Regions from separate parts of the Holzapfeliella sp. JNUCC 72 genome, predicted to be linked through region 3. Evidence: predicted binding sites of a transcription regulator. Region 3 holds the regulator's gene; each other region holds the start of a gene.
What was found. The regulator HrcA, encoded in region 3, represses chaperone genes, less so after heat shock. The targets are predictions, from matches to a motif close to TTAGCACTCNNNNNNNNNGAGTGCTAA.

Region 1 (4,724 bases), 200 kb from region 3:
GTCATTCATTGTTGCGCTGAACCCAACGCTAGCTTCTTGCACAGCTTGACCAGCATTAGAAGTCATAATGATGATTGTGTCTTTGAAAGAAACCGTACGTCCTTGTGAATCAGTTAGACGACCATCATCTAGAATTTGCAAGAACATATGCAAGACATCTGGATGAGCTTTTTCGATTTCATCTAGTAAAATTAAGCTATAAGGGTTTCGACGAACTTTTTCAGTTAATTGACCAGCTTCCTCGTAGCCAACGTAACCTGGAGCAGAACCGATAAGTTTTGAAACAGCTTGTTTTTCCATGTATTCAGACATGTCAAAACGAATCATTGAATCTTTTGTTCCAAACAATTGTTTAGCTAGTTGCTTAGCTAGTTCTGTCTTACCAACACCTGTCGGGCCAACAAACATGAAGGAACCAATAGGGCGACCAGATTTGTTGAACCCAACACGGTTACGGCGGATAGCACGAGCAACTTCAGAAACCGCTTTATCTTGACCGATAACATGTTCTTTTAAGTCATCAGCCAGATGAATAAGTTGAGATTGTTCTTGTTCTTTTAAATCGCCAACAGGAATGTTTGTTTTTTCTTCAATAATCTTTTCAATGATTTTTTCAGAAATAACAGGCATCTTGTCAGGATCTTCAGAATTACTTTCATTCATTTTTTGATATTTTTCGATTTGATCGCGGTAATAAGCCGCTTTTTCGTAATCTTCTTGTTTTAGTGCATCTTGTTTTAATTTTTCAGCTTCATCAATACGTTTTTTGAGTGTATGAGTATCAACAGCTGGGATAGTTAAGTTCATACGAGAACCAGCTTCATCAAGTAGGTCAATCGCTTTATCTGGTAAGAAGCGGTCTTGGATGTAGCGGTTAGATAGGTTAGCTGCTGCTGTAATTGCTTTTTCATCATATTTAACGTGATGGTAATCTTCATATTTCTTTTGAAGACCATGCAAAATTTTCACAGTTTCATCAACGCTAGGTTCTTTGACTTGAATAGGTTGGAAGCGACGAGCAAGAGCGGCATCTTTTTCAATTGTGCGGTACTCACTAAAAGTTGTCGCACCAACTAATTGAATTTCACCACGAGCAAGAGCAGGTTTTAAGACGTTACCAGCATCCATACCGCCATCAGCATTACCTGCTCCAACGATTTCATGGATTTCGTCAATGAATAAGATAATATCTGGATCTTGTTTTAACTCATCCATGAGTTGTTGCATACGTTGTTCAAATTGTCCACGCATGCTAGTGCCTTGAACAAGAGAAACCACGTCTAAACGAACAACTTTGCGATTTTGAAGTTTAGAAGGCACAGCACCATCTGCAATTTGTTGGGCAAGGCCTTCAACAACTGCTGTTTTACCAACACCCGCTTCACCAATTAGAACCGGGTTATTCTTGGTTCTACGGTTTAGGACTTCGATAACACGAGCAACTTCCTTATCACGGCCAATAACAGGATCGATTTTGCCTTTTTTAGCTAATTCAGTGAGGTTAACACCAAATTGTCCAAGCAAGGTGTTATCATCATTATTACCGCCATTATTTTTAGCGCGTTGTTTTTGGTTAGGGTTATCTTGGCTAAGTTGAGCGAATAAATCGTCAAAATTTGAAAAGCCAAAGATGTTATCGTTATTATTATCTTGTTTTGAATTGAAGAATTCAGAACTGTTTTGTTGATTTTTAATTTGTTGATAACAGTTTTGGCAAAGGTTTAACTCCTTGCGGCTACCATTAACACTTGTATAAAGATGGATTGTAGCATCATTTTGATGACAGTTTTGACAAACCATATAAAGTCACACCTTTCTGCAAAAAATTTGAAAGTGAATTTGACTTTCAAAAGGAATATGTACATTATACTTTTAGCACTCTTATATTTCAAGTGCTAAAACCCAATTAACTTACAAAAAATAATTAAAAATGTGAAGACAAGCGTCTATAATGGGAATATACTTATTGTTATTTAATCTAAAAAATGATAATCTTTAATTGTAGGAGAAGACTTAATTCTTCAGTCCATTTTTATTTAAAAGGAGATAGATAGACATGGAAAAACGCGACTATCACATTACATCCGAAACCGGAATTCATGCACGTCCAGCTACATTACTAGTTCAGACAGCTAGTAAGTTCGATTCAAAATCTACATTAGAATACCAAGGCAAAACCGTTGATTTAAAATCAATCATGGGTGTGATGTCTTTAGGTGTTGGACAAGGATCTGACGTTATTGTAAGCGTTGATGGCGATGATGCTTCTGCAGCTTTAGATGCAATTGACGACACAATGAAAAAAGAAGGTCTTGTTTAAGACATAATTTTTAATAGCCAAGCGGTTATTTTAGTATCAATAGTTATATTGGTGCTTTTTTTTTGCCCAAAATTAAATAGGTACTTACAAAAAGTTAGCTAAGTGATATACTACCAGTGAAGAGATAAATTTTGAAAGGGGTAGTATTGATGAAAAATCAAAAACACGATAATCATCAACACCATATGGACCATTCGCACATGGATCATATGGATCACTCAACTATGAATCACGATCAAATGTCACATATGGATCACAGCAAACATGCGCATCATGACCATATGGAGATGGACCATTCAAATATGTCACATCACGATCATATGCATGTGGATCATTCTCACATGGGACATGAAGGTATGGATCATAGTATGCACGGTCATGGCATGGGGCACATGGGCAATTTGAAACAAAAACTAATTATTTCGTTAATTCTTGCGATACCAGTAGTCTTCTTGTCACCAATGATGGATATGCCATTGTTTTTCCAATTTGAATTTCCAGGGTCGCAATGGCTGGTGCTAATTTTATCTACTATATTATACTTTTATGGTGGGGCGCCATTTTTATTAGGTGCAAAAGATGAGATTAAGCATAAATCTCCGGCAATGATGACGTTGATTGCGATGGGAATTAGTGTCGCTTATTTCTATAGTTTATACTCGTTTGTTGCAAATGAGTTCTTCCATCAACACACGATGAACTTTTTCTTTGAACTGGCAACATTAATTGTCATTATGATTGCAGGTCACTGGATTGAAATGAACGCTACAATGCAGGCTAATAATGCTTTGGATAATTTATCGAAGTTATTACCTGAAAAAGCACAATTAGTCGATGAAAATGGTCACGCACATGAAGTACTGTTATCTGAAGTTAAAGAAAATCAAACGGTTATGATAAAAGCAGGAGAAACGATTCCAGCAGACGGTGTTATCACGAAAGGAACGACACAAGTTAACGAATTCCTTGTAACTGGTGAATCTAAAGCAGTAGCGAAAGCTGCTGGGGAAACCGTAATTGGTGGGTCAACCAATGAAGATGGCACTATTTTGGTGCAAGTAACCGGTATTGGTGACAGTGGTTACCTCTCAAAAATCAAACAATTAGTAATGGATGCGCAACAAAATAAATCTAAGGTTGAAACATTGGCTGATAAAGTTGCCGGTTGGTTATTTTATGCTGCTGTAACAGTTGGCTTAATTGCGTTTATTACTTGGCTATTCTTTGGAACAGTATCAAATGCCTTCTTGGTATTAGTGACAGTGCTAGTTATTGCTTGTCCACACGCTTTAGGATTAGCAATTCCACTTGTAACTGCTCGCTTTACATCACTTTCAGCCGTTAATGGACTACTAATCAAAAATCGTGACGTAATTGAATTAACTTCTCAAATTGATTATATTGCACTCGACAAAACTGGGACTTTAACAGACGGTAAGTTTGAGGTTGCTCATTTTGAAAGTCTTAGTCAAAATGTTTCAAAAGAAGACGCACTTGCAATTGCAGCAGCGTTGGAATCACAATCTAGTCACCCAGTTGCTAAAAGTATTGTAAAATTTGCTGAAGATCACCACATTCATGTACCAGCACCAACTGAAGTTAGTGCAATAAAAGGTGTGGGCTTGTCAGGAACTGTCGCAGACAAAGACTACAAGATTGTTTCAAAAGCTTATTTAGAACAACAAAACTTAGCGGTTGATGCTGATCAATATCAACAACTGGCTTCTCAAGGATTAACCGTTTCTTACTTAGTTGATGACCATCAAGTTTTAGCGGTAGTTGCTGCAGGGGATAAAATCAAACCTGAAGCACAGTCATTTATTGAGAATTTAAAAGCACAAAATATTGTACCTGTTATGTTAACGGGGGATAATGCATTAACAGCTCAAAAAGTTGCTGATCAGCTTGGAATTAGTGAGGTTCATGCGCAATTATTACCACAAGATAAGTTACACTACATTCATCAACTACACCAAAACAATCATCGTGTCATGATGATTGGGGATGGTATTAATGATGCACCAACGTTAGCAGCAGCTGACATTGGTGTCGCAATCGGTTCAGGAACTGATGTTGCAATTGATGCGGCGGATGTTGTGTTGACTAGTCAATCATTAGACAAAGTATTAGCCTTATTTGACTTAACGAAGTTAACGAAGCGCAAAATGGTTGAAAATTTATGGTGGGGTGCAGGTTATAACATCTTAGCATTACCATTAGCAGCCGGTGTATTAGCACCATTTGGTTTCATGCTAAATCCAGCTGTAGGCGCTATTTTGATGTCATTATCAACAGTGATTGTCGCAATTAATGCTATGACTCTAAAATTTAAAGCCTAAATAAAAAAAGAACAGTAGATTAATCTACTGTTCTTTTTTTGTAGGATAAATTATTAACTTGGTTT
Region 2 (4,724 bases), 410 kb from region 3:
ATCTTGGCTTCTAGTATGTGTTTTTGGATTACGTTTTTGTGAGTGAATAAAGTCAGGAAACTTCAATGGATCATTGATAAAGAAGACGGGTGTATTGTTACCCACAATATCGTAGTTTCCTTCTTGTGTATAGAATTTGACCGCAAAGCCACGAACATCACGATAAGTATCAGGATAACCGCTTTCACCAGCTACTTGAGAAAAACGTGTGATTAAAGGTGTTTTTTTACCTTTGCCATTGAAAACATCGGCTTTAGTATAAGCACTCATATCATGTGTCAATTCAAAGTAACCTTTAGCCCCTGAACCTTTAGCATGAACGACACGTTCGGGGATGCGTTCACGGTTAAAGTGAGCTAATTTTTCAAGTAATTGATAATCTTGAATAAGAACTGGGCCACGCTTGCCAGCAGTTTGTGAATGTTGATTATCTGACCAAGGTTGGCCTTCACTAGTTGTTAAATTTTTTGACATAATATTACCCTCTTTCGCGATTATTGTAGAACTAAACTTAAAAATATTCAATTATTTACTCTAGCTCGTTATAATTGTAGAAAGTAATTTAAAAGGAGTCGTTTAATTTGGAAAATTGGCAAAAAGAGTGGGCTCAAAATAAATATTGGCTGATGTCACGCTCTCAAAAGTTTTATAACGAAGTCAGACAATTGGCTAAAGGTAATAATTGGACTGACGATAAAAAGAAACGCTATGAAGAGATTATTGAAGAAGCAAAAGTCGCGCCATTAGATCGTGGCAATATGATGAATGCTTATCAACATGTATGGGGATACTTTAAAAAAATTGCCACGGAAGCTGAAAAGGAACAGTTTAGACAACTACAAGCTGACTTTACGCTTGACCATGATGAATTAGGCCCTTTTTTAGCAGAAATGACAAAAAAATACAACGTTAACTACTTATTGGCGTCAACGTTGTTACAGTCGTATTTTAAATAAATTGTTGGAGTAAGCGATATACACTTGGCTGGTAGATAGATCCAAACTCACTTAAATGAAACATCATATAGTAGAGTTTGTAATAAACTAGTCTATCTTGATAACCGTCATCAAGCGGGTAAGTGTCTTGATAACCTTGAATAAAATTCTGGTCAAAACCACCAAAGACTTGTGTAATGGCGATATCAAATTCACGGTCACCGTAATAAACGGCAGGGTCGATGAAAACAGGGTGCTGGTCTAGGTCAAACATAATGTTGCCTCCCCAAAGGTCGCCATGCAATAAGCTGGGGATGCTTTGATGATTGGTTAGGTCATGTTGAAATTGTTGTAGCATGTTTTGATAGAGATGTTCGAGTTCAACGGACCAATTATGATTGTGAATAATGAGTTTTCGTAGCGGTTCAAATCGTTGATTAACGAAAAAATCATACCAATTATCTTGCCACTGGTTATCACCAGTAAAATTGCCTAATTCAAAATTACTGTCGAATCCAAACTGTTGATTAGGACTAGTTGATTGATGAACTTTGGCTAGAGCTTGCCCTAACTCATATTGATTACCATGTGGTAAGTGATCAATATATTCAAGTAGTAAATAAGCATCTTGTCCATTATCACCGAAATCTAGCACTTGAGGGGTTTTAGCAAATTTACCTAAAGCCTTTAATCCAGCGACTTCATGACTAAAAAACTGACGTGTAGCATTTTGCTGAACAAGTAAGAAGAAGGAATAGCTGTGTGTATAAACGTGAAAAGCTTGGTTGATATCGCCACCTGTCACAGCTGAGTACTTTTCAACTGGCTCAGGCAAGTTTAAATTTTTAACGATATTATGGATAGATTGTGACATTATTTCACCTCAAAATTAAGTAGTAACCCCATCTTAATACAGTTAAGATGGGGTTTCCAATAGCTAAATAAAAAAGTTTCGAATTTTGAGTTTTTCTAGTTGTATCTTTTACATAACCGTTGTATTATAAAGTCGAACAAAAGATTAGCACTCGAAGTAATCAAGTGCTAAAAAATTGTTACATAGATTATAAGGAGTGTTAGATATGGCTAACTATAGTAATGGTTTTAGTGATTTTGATGCGTTATTTGATTCTTTGAATAGAGATTTCTTCTCAAACTCAGGCACTTTCTCTACCCGTCGAGATATCCCCATCCACTCCAATCAAGATGGTTTGAAACAACAAACACAAGTTCAAAACCCTCAACAACAAGAACAATCAATTGGAATTGATTTAGTTAAACAAGCAAAAGAAAATAAATATGATCCAGTTATTGGACGTGACTCAGAAGTTGAAAATGTGATTGAAATTTTGAGTCGTCGTAATAAGAATAATCCTGTTTTAGTTGGACCTGCAGGTGTTGGTAAAACAGCGATTGTTGAAGGATTAGCTCAACGTATTGCAGAAGGTAATGTGCCAGAACGTCTAAAAGATGCCCACATTATTGAATTAAACATCAATGAATTGGTTGCAGGCTCTTCTCTACGTGGTGCCTTTGAAGAAAAATTACAAAAAATTATTGATGAAGCTTCAAAAAATCCAAATATTATCTTATTCATCGATGAAATTCATAATATTGTTGGTGCTGGTAGTGTTGATAGTGAAAATAATAATGGCGATGCAGCTAATATTTTGAAACCTGCACTTGCTCGTGGCGATTTGAGTTTAATCGGTGCTACAACAACGAGTGAATTCCAACGTATTGAAAAAGACCCCGCATTAGCTCGTCGTTTGCAAGAAGTTAAAGTTGGTGAACCTTCAGTTGAAGAAGCTATCCAAATTCTTGAAGGCTTAGCTCCTAAGTATGAAAGTTATCACCATGTTAAATATGATGAAGAAGCAATCAAATTAGCAGTTACATTATCAAAACGTTACATTCAAGGACGTTACTTACCAGATAAAGCAATTGACTTACTTGATGAAGCAGGTGCTAAAAAGGGCTTATACCAAGCACCAAAAGATGAAACACAATTACGTGAACATATCGCAAAACTAGAGCGTGAAAAAGATGCGGCTGTTCAAGCAGAAGACTTTAAGAAAGCACAAGAAATAAAAGGCGAAGTCGAAAAAGCTCACAAACAATTGCAAAATGTTGATGATACCGAATTGCCAAGTGTTACCGCAAAAGATATGTATCAACTAATTGAACAAAAGACGAAAATTTCAATGAGTGAAATTCACGCAGATGAAAGTCAAAAATCTGAAGATTTGGTTAAACACTTAAAAGATGTTGTGATTGACCAAGATGAAGCTATCGATACGATTACCGATGCGATTGCTCGTAAGAAAGTCTTTAAAGATGAAAACCGTCCTACTGGTTCATTCTTATTCGCTGGTCCTACCGGTGTTGGTAAAACTGAATTAGCTAAACAATTAGCTAAAAGCATGTTTGGTTCAGATGACCACTTTATTCGTTTAGATATGAGTGAATACCAAGATAAAACATCTGTTAACAAATTAATCGGGTCTGCTCCTGGTTACATCGGTTACCAAGAAGGCGGTCAATTGACTGAACAAGTTCGTCACCAACCTTATAGCTTGATTTTGATGGATGAAATTGAAAAAGCAAATCCAGATATCTTCAACGCTTTGTTACAAATTATGGATGACGGTCGCCTAACAGATGCTCAAGGACGTACCGTATCCTTCAAAGATACCATCTTGATTATGACTTCTAATGCAGGTTACTCAGATAACTTGATTAAAGATAAAGGTGACTTGATGAAGGCTCTAGAAGTTTACTTCCGTCCTGAATTCTTGAACCGTTTGGATGCCATTGTGCCATTTAACTCATTGAAACAAAAAGACTTAATTAAAATTGTGGATCTTTACTTAGACCACATGGCTAATAGTCTTGAAAAACGCCACGTTAAAATGACGGTTTCAGATGAAGCTAAACACTATTTGGTTGAAAAAGGTTATGATGAAAAATTCGGTGCTCGTCCATTGCGTCGTGTCGTTGAACAAGATTTACAAACACCCGCTGCCAAAGCTATTTTAGCTGACTCTAAGTTGAAAGAAATTAACTTTACAGTTAAGGATAACTTCTTGATGATGAACAATGAAAAAATTGCGGAATTACCAAAGCAAGAAAAAGAAGAAGCTAAAGTCGAAGAATCAAAACTTGAAACAAAAGAAGAATCAAACGAAAATTATGAATAGAATATATGAAAAAGCACATCTCGTTCGAGGTGTGCTTTTTTAGTAGCTGATAATTGACTTCTAGTAAAAAGAATTTGATAATGGGACTAAAATAACTATTGTACGGGAGTGTAGCAAATGGGTAAACAAACAAAAAATAAAAATTATAAAAAACTAGCGGGGGCTGTTTCAGTAGCACTTTGTAGTGTAGCTTTAACAACTGGTTTTTTAGCGCATACAGGGGTTAATACAGGACAAACTGTTTTGGCTGATGATCAATCAACAGACAACAGTGTGAAAAATGTAAGTACTGCACAACAATTGTACGAGGCATTAAGTAATCAAGACGTCAAAACTATTAATATTCAAAACGACATTGATATGTCATCCTACGGATCAAGCTCTTCTACAGAGCATAGGCAAAGTGGTGCAGTCGAAAATAAAAATCTAACAATTAATGGAAAAAAATCTGATGGAGGAAAATTCAGTGTTAATTTTGGAAATTGGAATTTTGACTATAAGGGAAATAGTAATATCACTTTGAACGATATTAGTTTGCGGGGGGATAACTATTTTGGTCCAGTCAGTTTAAGTGATTATAGTGTAGGCAATA
Region 3 (4,724 bases):
GTCAATTAAATCAAAAAGACTAAAAAACGCCATTTTATGGCGTTTTTTTTATAATAAAGGATGGTTAAGTAAGATATGTTAAGTGGTGTAATTGTTTTATATAAAACTAAGGGGATGACGAGTACCGACTGCGTTCGTGATATGCGTCGCGTTCTTCAAATGAAAAAAGTGGGTCATGGTGGTACTTTAGATCCATCAGTAGAAGGGATTTTGCCAATTGCGATTGGACAAGCAACTAAAATCATCGATTTGATGCAGACCCATGATAAAACGTATATTGGTGAAGCCATTTTAGGCTTTGAAACTGATACGGAAGACTTAGATGGTGAAGTGACGAAATCACAAGATGTTGAGACCCCCTATTCAGAAGAAGAAATTGTAGCAGCGATGGCACAACTAACAGGGGATGTTGAACAACTACCGCCAATGTATTCATCCGTTAAAATTAAAGGGCGTCGATTATATGATTATGCGCGAAACAACATTCCTGTTGAACGCCCAATTCGCCATATTAAGGTATCTAAATATGCCAAAATAGGACAATCTACTTACGATGAACAAAACAAGCAGCAACGATTTAAATTTGAAATTACTTGTTCAAAGGGAACTTATGTGAGAACACTAATTAAACAATTAGGCGATATTCTTGGCGTTCCTGCTGTTATGAGCTCATTGACCCGTGCTAAAAGTGCTGGATTCGGGTTGAAAGATGCTGTTTTATTAGAGACTTTAAAAGAACAACCTGAAAAAGCACCTGATTATGTGGTACCTCTTGAACGTTTCTTTGAAGATCAACCGGCTTACCATTTAAGCGATAAAGAGTTTGAAATGGTACAAAATGGTGCCAAACTTAAATTTCCAATTGACGTAGAACGTCTATGTTTGTATCATAATCGAAAAATAAAAGCGATTTACAAGAAAGACGTTAAACATCCGCCACTTTATCGTCCGGAAATGATGTTGCTTCAAAATAGTTAACCGATAAGGGAGGATAAGTATGCGTAGTTACGAACTAGATTATCCAGTTAATAATCAAATTGTCGAACCTCAAGGAATTGTATTGGTTCTTGGATTTTTTGATGGTGTTCATCTAGGTCATCGTCAATTAATTGAAAAAGGTCAAAAAGTTGCTCAAGAGCAAAACTTGAAATTAGCTGTTATGACAATGAATACGCACCCTAGCAAAATATATGGTCCAGCTGATGTTACTGTGCCGTTAATTACTACAACAAGTGAAAAACAGCAATTGATGAATGAAGCAGGGGTCGATATCTTCTATATTGGCAATTTCAATGGCCCGCTAGCTAAGGTTCAACCTGATGAATTTATCAACGATGTTCTGGTTAAATTAAATGTTAAAGCAGTTGTTGCAGGATTTGATTATACTTTTGGAAAAAAAGAAGTAGCTAATATGTCATTGCTAAAACAGTTAGCTCAAAATAAGTTTGATGTTTATGAAGTCGACAGTTACAACAAAGGTAATGAAAAAGTTAGTTCAACTCGAATTCGTCGATTGATCGAAAAAGGTGACGTCGATCAGGCTAATGAATTACTAGATTCAATTTATCAGACATCTGGACAAGTCGTTCATGGGTTCAAACGTGGCCGAAAACTGGGATTTCCAACGGCTAATATTGCTTCTAGTGAAGATAAAGTTGGCCTAGCCTCAGGTGCCTATACTGTTGAATTGAAGGTTCATAACCAATGGTATCAAGGGATGGCAAGTGTTGGTTATAACATTACGTTTGATGATGTGAAAGATTTATCCGTTGAAGTCAATATTTTTGATTTTGATGAAGATATTTATGATGAAATTGTTGATGTGAGATGGTATCACTATCTTCGACCAGAAGAAAAGTACCCCTCAATCGATGCTTTAATTGAACAATTGAACCAAGACGAAGCCAATAGCAAAGCCTATTTCAAAACCTTAAAAAAATAGCTTGATAATTTTAGCTGTCATCTTGACATTCTGCTATTTAGTTGTTATATTCTAATAGTTAGCACTCGTAATTTAATAGTGCTAATTCGAAGAGGTGACGCTATGTTATCAAAACGACAAGAACTAATATTAAAGATGATTATCAATGTCTTTAACAAGACACAACAGCCTGTTGGGTCAAAGACATTGATGGATGAACTAACGATTCAAGTTTCTTCAGCCACTATCAGAAATGAAATGGCTAAGCTTGAGGAATTAGGATTAATCGAAAAAACACATTCATCTTCTGGTCGTGTCCCATCAAATAAGGGATATCGCTATTATCTAGATTATTTATTACAGCCTACAGATATGCCAGAAAACTTGCATGAAAAACTGCAAATGGATTTTAATCATCAATTTCAAAAAATTGACGATATTGTATCTCGTTCGGCAAAAATATTATCTGATCTGACTAGTTATACAGCTTTTGTAGCTAGTCCAGAAATTCAGTTTTGCAGAATTACTGAATTTCGCATCGTGCCACTTTCTAATCATCAAATGATGGCAATTTTGGTCACCAGCGATGGCGACGTCAAAAATCAGCTTTATCGCTTACCTGAGGATGTATCGGGTAAAGAACTAGAATCATTAGTTGAGAAAATCAATACGGCAGTTAAGGGCAAAACTTTACATGAAGTATCAAGTTATTCTTCTGGGAAGTTCATGTCAATTCTCGGTATTGAAGAGGACACAGCTAGTTTGATTCTTCTTCAATTATTGAAGGATGTTTTCAAACCAACTGAAACTGATCAACTATTCGTTAATGGTGAGTTGAATCTCCTTAACAATTATTCTAGTTTTGATGACTTGGATAATTTGAAGTCACTTTATCAGTTGCTTAGTCATCCAGAGATATTTTCAGATTTAATTCATGAAAATAGTCTAAACAATCCAGCATTTTCAGTTCATGTCCGTTTAGGAGATGAGCTACCGCTTGATTTATTGAAAGACTACAGTCTATTGACGGCTACATATGAAGTCGGTGACTTTGGAAATGGAATTGTCGCTTTACTAGGGCCAACAAACATGCCCTATTCACAGATGATTAGTTTAATGAACTACTTCAAAGAAGAACTTGCAGATCAATTACTAGATTATTATAGCAAGTTTAGATAAGGAGGATGACAGTGTCTAACGAAGAAAAAGATATTAAACAAGAAAATACAACCGAAGAACCTGTTGAAGAAACAACGGAAGAAGTTGTTGAAGCAGAAGAACCTTCAGAAGTTGAAAAACTTCAACAAGAGCTTGAAGAAGCACAAGATAAATACTTGCGTTCACAAGCTGAAATCCAAAATATTCAAACACGTCAACAAAAAGAACTCGCTCAATTCAGTAAATATGAAGGTCAAAGCCTTGCAAAAGAAATTTTGCCAGCTTTAGACAATTTACAAAGAGCCCTACAAGTTCAAGCTGACGATGAGGCTTCAAGCCAATTGAAAAAAGGGATTGAATTAACTTATAACGCATTAATGAAAGCTTTAAATGATAAAGGTATTACAGAAGTTGAAGCAGAAGGTGCACCTTTTGATCCAAATTATCACCAAGCTGTCCAAACAGTTGAAGCAACTGAAAACCATCCAAAAGATACAGTTGTTGAAGTTTATCAACCTGGATACTTATTTAAAGATCGTATTTTAAGACCTGCAATGGTTAGCGTTGCAAACTAAGAAATTCGAAAGGAAGTTATTGATTTATGTCAAAAGTTATTGGTATTGATTTAGGAACAACTAACTCAGCAGTTGCTGTTTTAGAAGGTAAAGAACCAAAAATTATTGCAAACCCAGAAGGTAACCGTACAACTCCTTCTGTTGTTGCTTTTAAAGATGGTGAAATTCAAGTTGGGGAAGTTGCTAAAAGACAAGCAATTACAAACCCAGACACAATTTCTTCTATCAAACGTCACATTGGTGAAGCTGGTTACAAAGTAACTGTTGGTGACAAGTCATATACACCACAAGAAATTTCAGCAATGATTTTACAACACATTAAAAAATTCAGCGAAGATTACTTAGGTGAAGAAGTAACAGAAGCTGTTATTACAGTGCCTGCTTACTTCAACGATTCACAAAGACAAGCAACAAAAGATGCTGGTAAGATTGCTGGTTTAGATGTTAAACGTATTGTTAACGAACCAACTGCTAGTGCTTTAGCTTATGGTTTAGACAAAGCCGAAGAAGACGAAAAAATCCTTGTTTATGACTTGGGTGGTGGTACATTTGACGTTTCTATCCTTGAATTAGGTGACGGTGTATTCCAAGTACTTTCAACAAATGGTGATACTCACTTAGGTGGGGATGACTTTGATGAAGCAATCATGGATTGGTTGATTGCACAATTTAAAGACGAAAATGGTATTGACTTATCTAAAGATAAAATGGCATTACAACGTCTAAAAGATGCAGCTGAAAAAGCTAAAAAAGATTTATCAGGTGTAACAACAACTCAAATTAGCTTGCCATTTATCTCAGCAGGTGAAGCAGGTCCATTACACTTGGAAACAACTTTAACTCGTGCTAAATTCGACGAAATTACAGCTGAATTAGTTGAAAGAACAAGAATCCCAGTTGAAAATGCACTAAAAGATGCTGGACTTTCAAAAGATGAAGTTGACAAAGTTATCTTAAACGGTGGTTCAACACGTATTCTTTCAGTTCAAAAAGCTGTTGAAGACTGGACAGGTAAAAAACCTGATCACTCAATCAACCCTGATGAAGCTGTTGCCTTAGGTGCTGCTGTT
Region 4 (4,724 bases), 300 kb from region 3:
ATCAAACTAGTCCACTGGCAACAACACTTGAAATGATTCGTGATCTTAGAAAGAGTATTCGTTTTATTATCGAAAATGATTTATTTGATCCATCAGATTACGTCAACCAATTCTTGGGTAACTTCAAGTCACTGAATAACTTTTTAGCTGCTGGTCCTGCTGTGACACGTTTATTAGAGTTAGAAGCACTTGTCAGGTCTAATATTGTCCATTTCATTGCACCGCCTGTTGAATTTAAACCTTTTGATAACCAATTTATGATTAAAAATCACTGGCACAATATCAAAGCGACAACATTAATCGAAAGCCGTTTACCTAAAGAATCTGTTATCACTGCACATGACCCTGTTTACAAGGAACTGTTGAACACCACAATCAAACCACATAAACTCAACAACGACGATAACTTGCAGACAGGTGCTATTGCAGTCGATCGTAAAACTAATCAAGTTATCAACCATGAAGATAAATTGGTTAAAAACTTATTCATCTGGGGACTACCAACTGAAGGTCTTCATTTCCAAACGACAACCGTTGCTCAAGTTACTCCTGACAACTTCTTTATTAATGAAAGCCAGGCCATATTCAACGCATTCTTAAAAAATATTAACAATTAAAAAAAGCTACCGCGATATCGCGGTAGCTTTTTGATTATAGCACTTTTGATAAAAAGTCTTGTGTTCGTTTGTGTTGTGGATGATCAAAGATTTGTTCAGGTGTTCCCTGTTCAATAATGTGTCCTTGATCAAAGAATAACACGTGGTCTGCTACTTCTTTAGCAAATCCCATTTCGTGAGTAACCACAAGCATGGTCATTCCTTCTTTAGCCACGTCTTTCATAACGCCTAAAACATCGCCAACCATTTCAGGATCTAACGCACTTGTTGGTTCATCAAAAAGCATCACATCTGGGTTCATCACAAGTGAACGCGCAATTGCGACACGTTGTTTTTGTCCACCTGATAGTGAGTCAACTTTGACTTCTGCTTTGTCACTTAGACCCACACGTTTAAGATATTGACGCGCTTTCTTTTCAGCTTCTTCTTGACTCATTAAGCCTAGTTCTCTTGGTGCTAAAGTCAAGTTATCAATCACGTTTAAGTTATTAAATAAGTTAAAGTGTTGAAACACCATGCCGATTTTTTCACGGACTTTATTGATGTCAGTTTCTTTACTGTTTAAATCATGACCATCAATGTTAATATTGCCACCAGTTGGTTCTTCTAAATGGTTTAGCATTCTCAAGAAAGTACTTTTACCTGATCCAGAAGGTCCAATAATAACCACAACTTGGTTACGTTTAACGTCTAAATCAACGCCTTTGATCACGTGATTGTCGCCATAACTCTTTTGCAAGTCACGAACTTTAATAATGTTTTCGGTTTTTTTAGCCATTATTTGTTCAACCTTCTTTCTACGTATTTAGAAGCCCATGTTAATAAGGTAATGATTACTAAGTAAATTAGTGCGATAATTGCCCAAACCTTGAATCCTTCAAGGTTTCTAGCAATAATAATCTTACCTGTTTGTGTTAGTTCAACTAATCCGATAATCGATAAGATTGACGTATCTTTCAATGTGATAATGAATTGATTGATAAATGATGGAATAATTAACTTAATTCCTTGTGGTAGCACAACTCGTCTCATGGCTTTACCAAATGGTAATCCAAGTGAACGTGCTGCTTCCATTTGTCCTTTATCAACAGACTTAATCCCACCTGCAATGAAGGCCGCTGTATAAGCCCCTTCATTGAACATTAAGGTGATAATTCCGGCAACAACAGCTGGAATTTTTACCCCTGTTAAGCTTGGGATACCTGTATAAATGAACAATGCTAATACTAGCAATGGCAATCCACGGAAAATATAAATAACTGTCGTTGAAATACCATTTAAGATTTTACTTGGGACAACGCCCATTAATCCGAAGACAATTCCAAAAATAGTTGCAAAGAAAATGGCCATAATCGTCAATGCCATTGTTTCTTTTAATCCATCTAATAATGCAGTACCGTTAACTTTTAGCAACCCTCCAAAAGTACTTTCACTTTCTTTTTGTTGCTTTTGTAATTCTAAAGCGTCTTTTCCTAAGTAACGTGACACGATTTGATCGTATTCGCCACTCTGCTTAATTTTTTCAAGACCTTTATTGAAGGCTTCCAGTAATTCTTGATTTTGACCTTTTTTAACTGAAAAACCATACTGACCTGTTGTGTTAGCTTCTGAAGATACCTTTAAAGCTGTCCCTTGGTTAATAGCATAGGTAATAACCGGCATATCTTCAAACAAACCAGCAGAATTACCAGTCAAAACATCTTGATACATGGAATTAGTGTCATCAAATGTTACAACTGTAAAGTCATATTTTTTAGCTTGTTCAATACCATAGTTAGCAGCGGCTGTCCCTGTTTTAACTGCGACTCTTTTACCTCTAGCATCTTCCATGGACTTGATTGAATCATTATTTTGTGCCGTTACAAAAACTGCCCCTGTGTTGAAATATGGTGTTCCAAAGTCCATTTTCTTCTCACGGTCAGCAGTAATTGTTGTCCCAGCAATCACACCATCTACTTGACCTGTATCAAGTGCTTGAACTGCAGCACTAAAGCCAAGTGGTAAAATCTTAACCTCAAAATTTTCAGCCTTAGCAACCGCTTTTATTATATCAATATCGATTCCTATGTACTCTGTATTGCTTGAATTAGCAAACTCAAAAGGTGGATACGTTACATCAGTCCCAATCTGGTAAACTTTTTTTTCTTCAGCCTTAGCGATCTCTTGATGACTGGTCATAAAAATACCACTCACTAAGAGTGCAAAGCTCATCACAACTAGCATAATTTTGCTTTTCATTGTAAACCCTCTCACACAAATAATGTTTTATTATAATACTTAATATAAATTTAAGATATCATATTTTAGTATAAAAACGCCAGTTTAATTTAGAATACAGCTGGTTTTAGCTTAGTAAATTTAGTCATTGCATATTGACCTTATTCTTATTTTATGATTAAATTAGCACAGTACTTAAAAGAGTGCTAATTACTAAAAGGAGGCACTTAAAATATGCTTATACCAACAGTTATTGAACAAACTTCTCGTGGTGAACGTTCTTACGATATCTATTCTCGTTTACTAAAAGATCGTATTATCATGTTATCTGGAGAAGTTAACGACCAAATGGCTAACTCAATTATTTCACAATTACTTTTCTTGGATGCCCAAGATTCTGAAAAAGATATCTCAATCTACATTAACTCACCTGGTGGGGTTATCACTTCTGGATTAGCTATTTTAGATACAATGAACTTCATTAAAGCTGATGTTCAAACAATTGCAACAGGTATGGCTGCGTCAATGGCCAGTGTCCTACTTGCAGGTGGAACAAAAGGTAAACGTTTTGCTTTACCTAACTCAACAGTTTTAATTCACCAACCTCTTGGTGGTGCTCAAGGACAAGCAACTGAAATTGAAATTGCCGCTGAAGAAATCCTAAAAACACGTAAAAAAATGAACAAAATTTTAGCTGATGCAACTGGACAAGATATTGAAACTATTCAAAAAGATACTGAACGCGATCATTATCTAACTGCACCAGAAGCAAAAGAATACGGTTTGATTGACGAAATCATGACTAACAAACGTTAATGATAATTCAATCAATAAAAAACACGCCTCAATTTTATGAGGCGTGTTTTTTTTATATTTCAAAACTGATTTTTGATAGTTTTGAACCTAATTGTGTCATCGTTTCTCTCAATGATTGATATTGTTCTGGTGTTAAGTCTAATTTACTCAAACAAAAGTTGAGATGATCATACAACTCTTGACGCTTTTTAAGAGCTGAAGGTGTTGGCTTCAAAATTAATCGACGTTCATCTTCTGAAGAATGACGACGCTTAACCCAATCAAGCTTTTCAAGCCTTCTTAATAAAGGTGTTAGCGTTCCACTATCAAGACCTACATTTTCACCCAGCTCTTTTACAGACATTGATTCATGCTCGTATAAAGCAAGCATTACAATATATTGTGCATACGTCAAATTAAAGGGTTCTAGTGCTTTTGAGTAAAATCTCTTAAAAAATTTATCTGCTTGATAAATCGAAAAGCATAGCTGCTCTCCTAGAATAATTTCATTATCCATAACCGATTCTCCAATTTATTTATTCTGTTCTAATCTTGTCTGCAATATCATTTAGCTTTTTAAATCTATGATTGATTCCAGATTTTGAAATTGGACCATCTGGAATTTTTGCAGCTAGTTCTTTTAGTGACATTTCTTGATTTTTTAATCTAAATGAAGCTAAAACTTGTAGTTTTTCTGGTAACATATCTAATCCATAAGTCTGCTCGATTAAACTGATATTTTCAACTTGTCTAGCCGCAGCATTTGCTGTTTTTTTCAAGTTAGCAGTATCACAATTCACTAAGCGATTAACCGAATTTCTCATGTCTCGCATAATTCTTAAATCTTCAAAAGCTAGCATCGCACTTGTTGCGCCTGTAATATTTAAAAATTCAGCAATCTGTTCTGCACCTTTTAGATAGGTGATGTAACCACTTCGCCTTTGCGTAGTCTTAGCATTTAAACTAAATTTATTCATAATTTTGGCGATTGCTTCATTGTGATTACGATGATTTGAATAAATTTCCAAGTGATATCGACTAGTTTCAGGATTGTTAATACTGCCACCTGTCAAAAATGCGCCTCTTAAATAACAA

Region 1: JNUCC72_RS01365 (ATP-dependent Clp protease ATP-binding subunit) is a predicted target of HrcA. The motif match lies at 1,873-1,899, and genes of this name have one in related genera.
Region 2: JNUCC72_RS00430 (ATP-dependent Clp protease ATP-binding subunit) is a predicted target of HrcA. The motif match lies at 1,954-1,980, and genes of this name have one in related genera.
Region 4: clpP (ATP-dependent Clp endopeptidase proteolytic subunit ClpP) is a predicted target of HrcA. The motif match lies at 3,018-3,044, and genes of this name have one in related genera.

Annotation. Positions count from the first base shown of each region.
Region 1 covers NZ_CM132220.1:296,894-301,617, forward strand. The annotation lists gene JNUCC72_RS01365 (ATP-dependent Clp protease ATP-binding subunit) at 1-1,800, opposite strand, end outside; gene JNUCC72_RS01370 (phosphocarrier protein HPr) at 2,057-2,320, shown strand; gene JNUCC72_RS01375 (copper-translocating P-type ATPase) at 2,470-4,659, shown strand; gene JNUCC72_RS01380 (sensor histidine kinase) at 4,679-4,724, opposite strand, start outside.
Region 2 covers NZ_CM132220.1:83,755-88,478, forward strand. The annotation lists gene JNUCC72_RS00415 (catalase) at 1-474, opposite strand, end outside; gene JNUCC72_RS00420 (YbgA family protein) at 582-956, shown strand; gene JNUCC72_RS00425 (fructosamine kinase family protein) at 949-1,809, opposite strand; gene JNUCC72_RS00430 (ATP-dependent Clp protease ATP-binding subunit) at 2,015-4,132, shown strand; gene JNUCC72_RS00435 (pectate lyase-like adhesive domain-containing protein) at 4,250-4,724, shown strand, end outside.
Region 3 covers NZ_CM132220.1:493,042-497,765, forward strand. The annotation lists gene rbfA (30S ribosome-binding factor RbfA) at 1-23, shown strand, start outside; gene truB (tRNA pseudouridine(55) synthase TruB) at 76-978, shown strand; gene ribF (riboflavin biosynthesis protein RibF) at 998-1,942, shown strand; gene hrcA (heat-inducible transcriptional repressor HrcA) at 2,045-3,100, shown strand; gene grpE (nucleotide exchange factor GrpE) at 3,112-3,654, shown strand; gene dnaK (molecular chaperone DnaK) at 3,681-4,724, shown strand, end outside.
Region 4 covers NZ_CM132220.1:796,017-800,740, forward strand. The annotation lists gene JNUCC72_RS03910 (FAD/NAD(P)-binding protein) at 1-617, shown strand, start outside; gene JNUCC72_RS03915 (amino acid ABC transporter ATP-binding protein) at 652-1,395, opposite strand; gene JNUCC72_RS03920 (ABC transporter substrate-binding protein/permease) at 1,395-2,855, opposite strand; gene clpP (ATP-dependent Clp endopeptidase proteolytic subunit ClpP) at 3,069-3,650, shown strand; gene JNUCC72_RS03930 (MarR family winged helix-turn-helix transcriptional regulator) at 3,703-4,146, opposite strand; gene whiA (DNA-binding protein WhiA) at 4,166-4,724, opposite strand, start outside.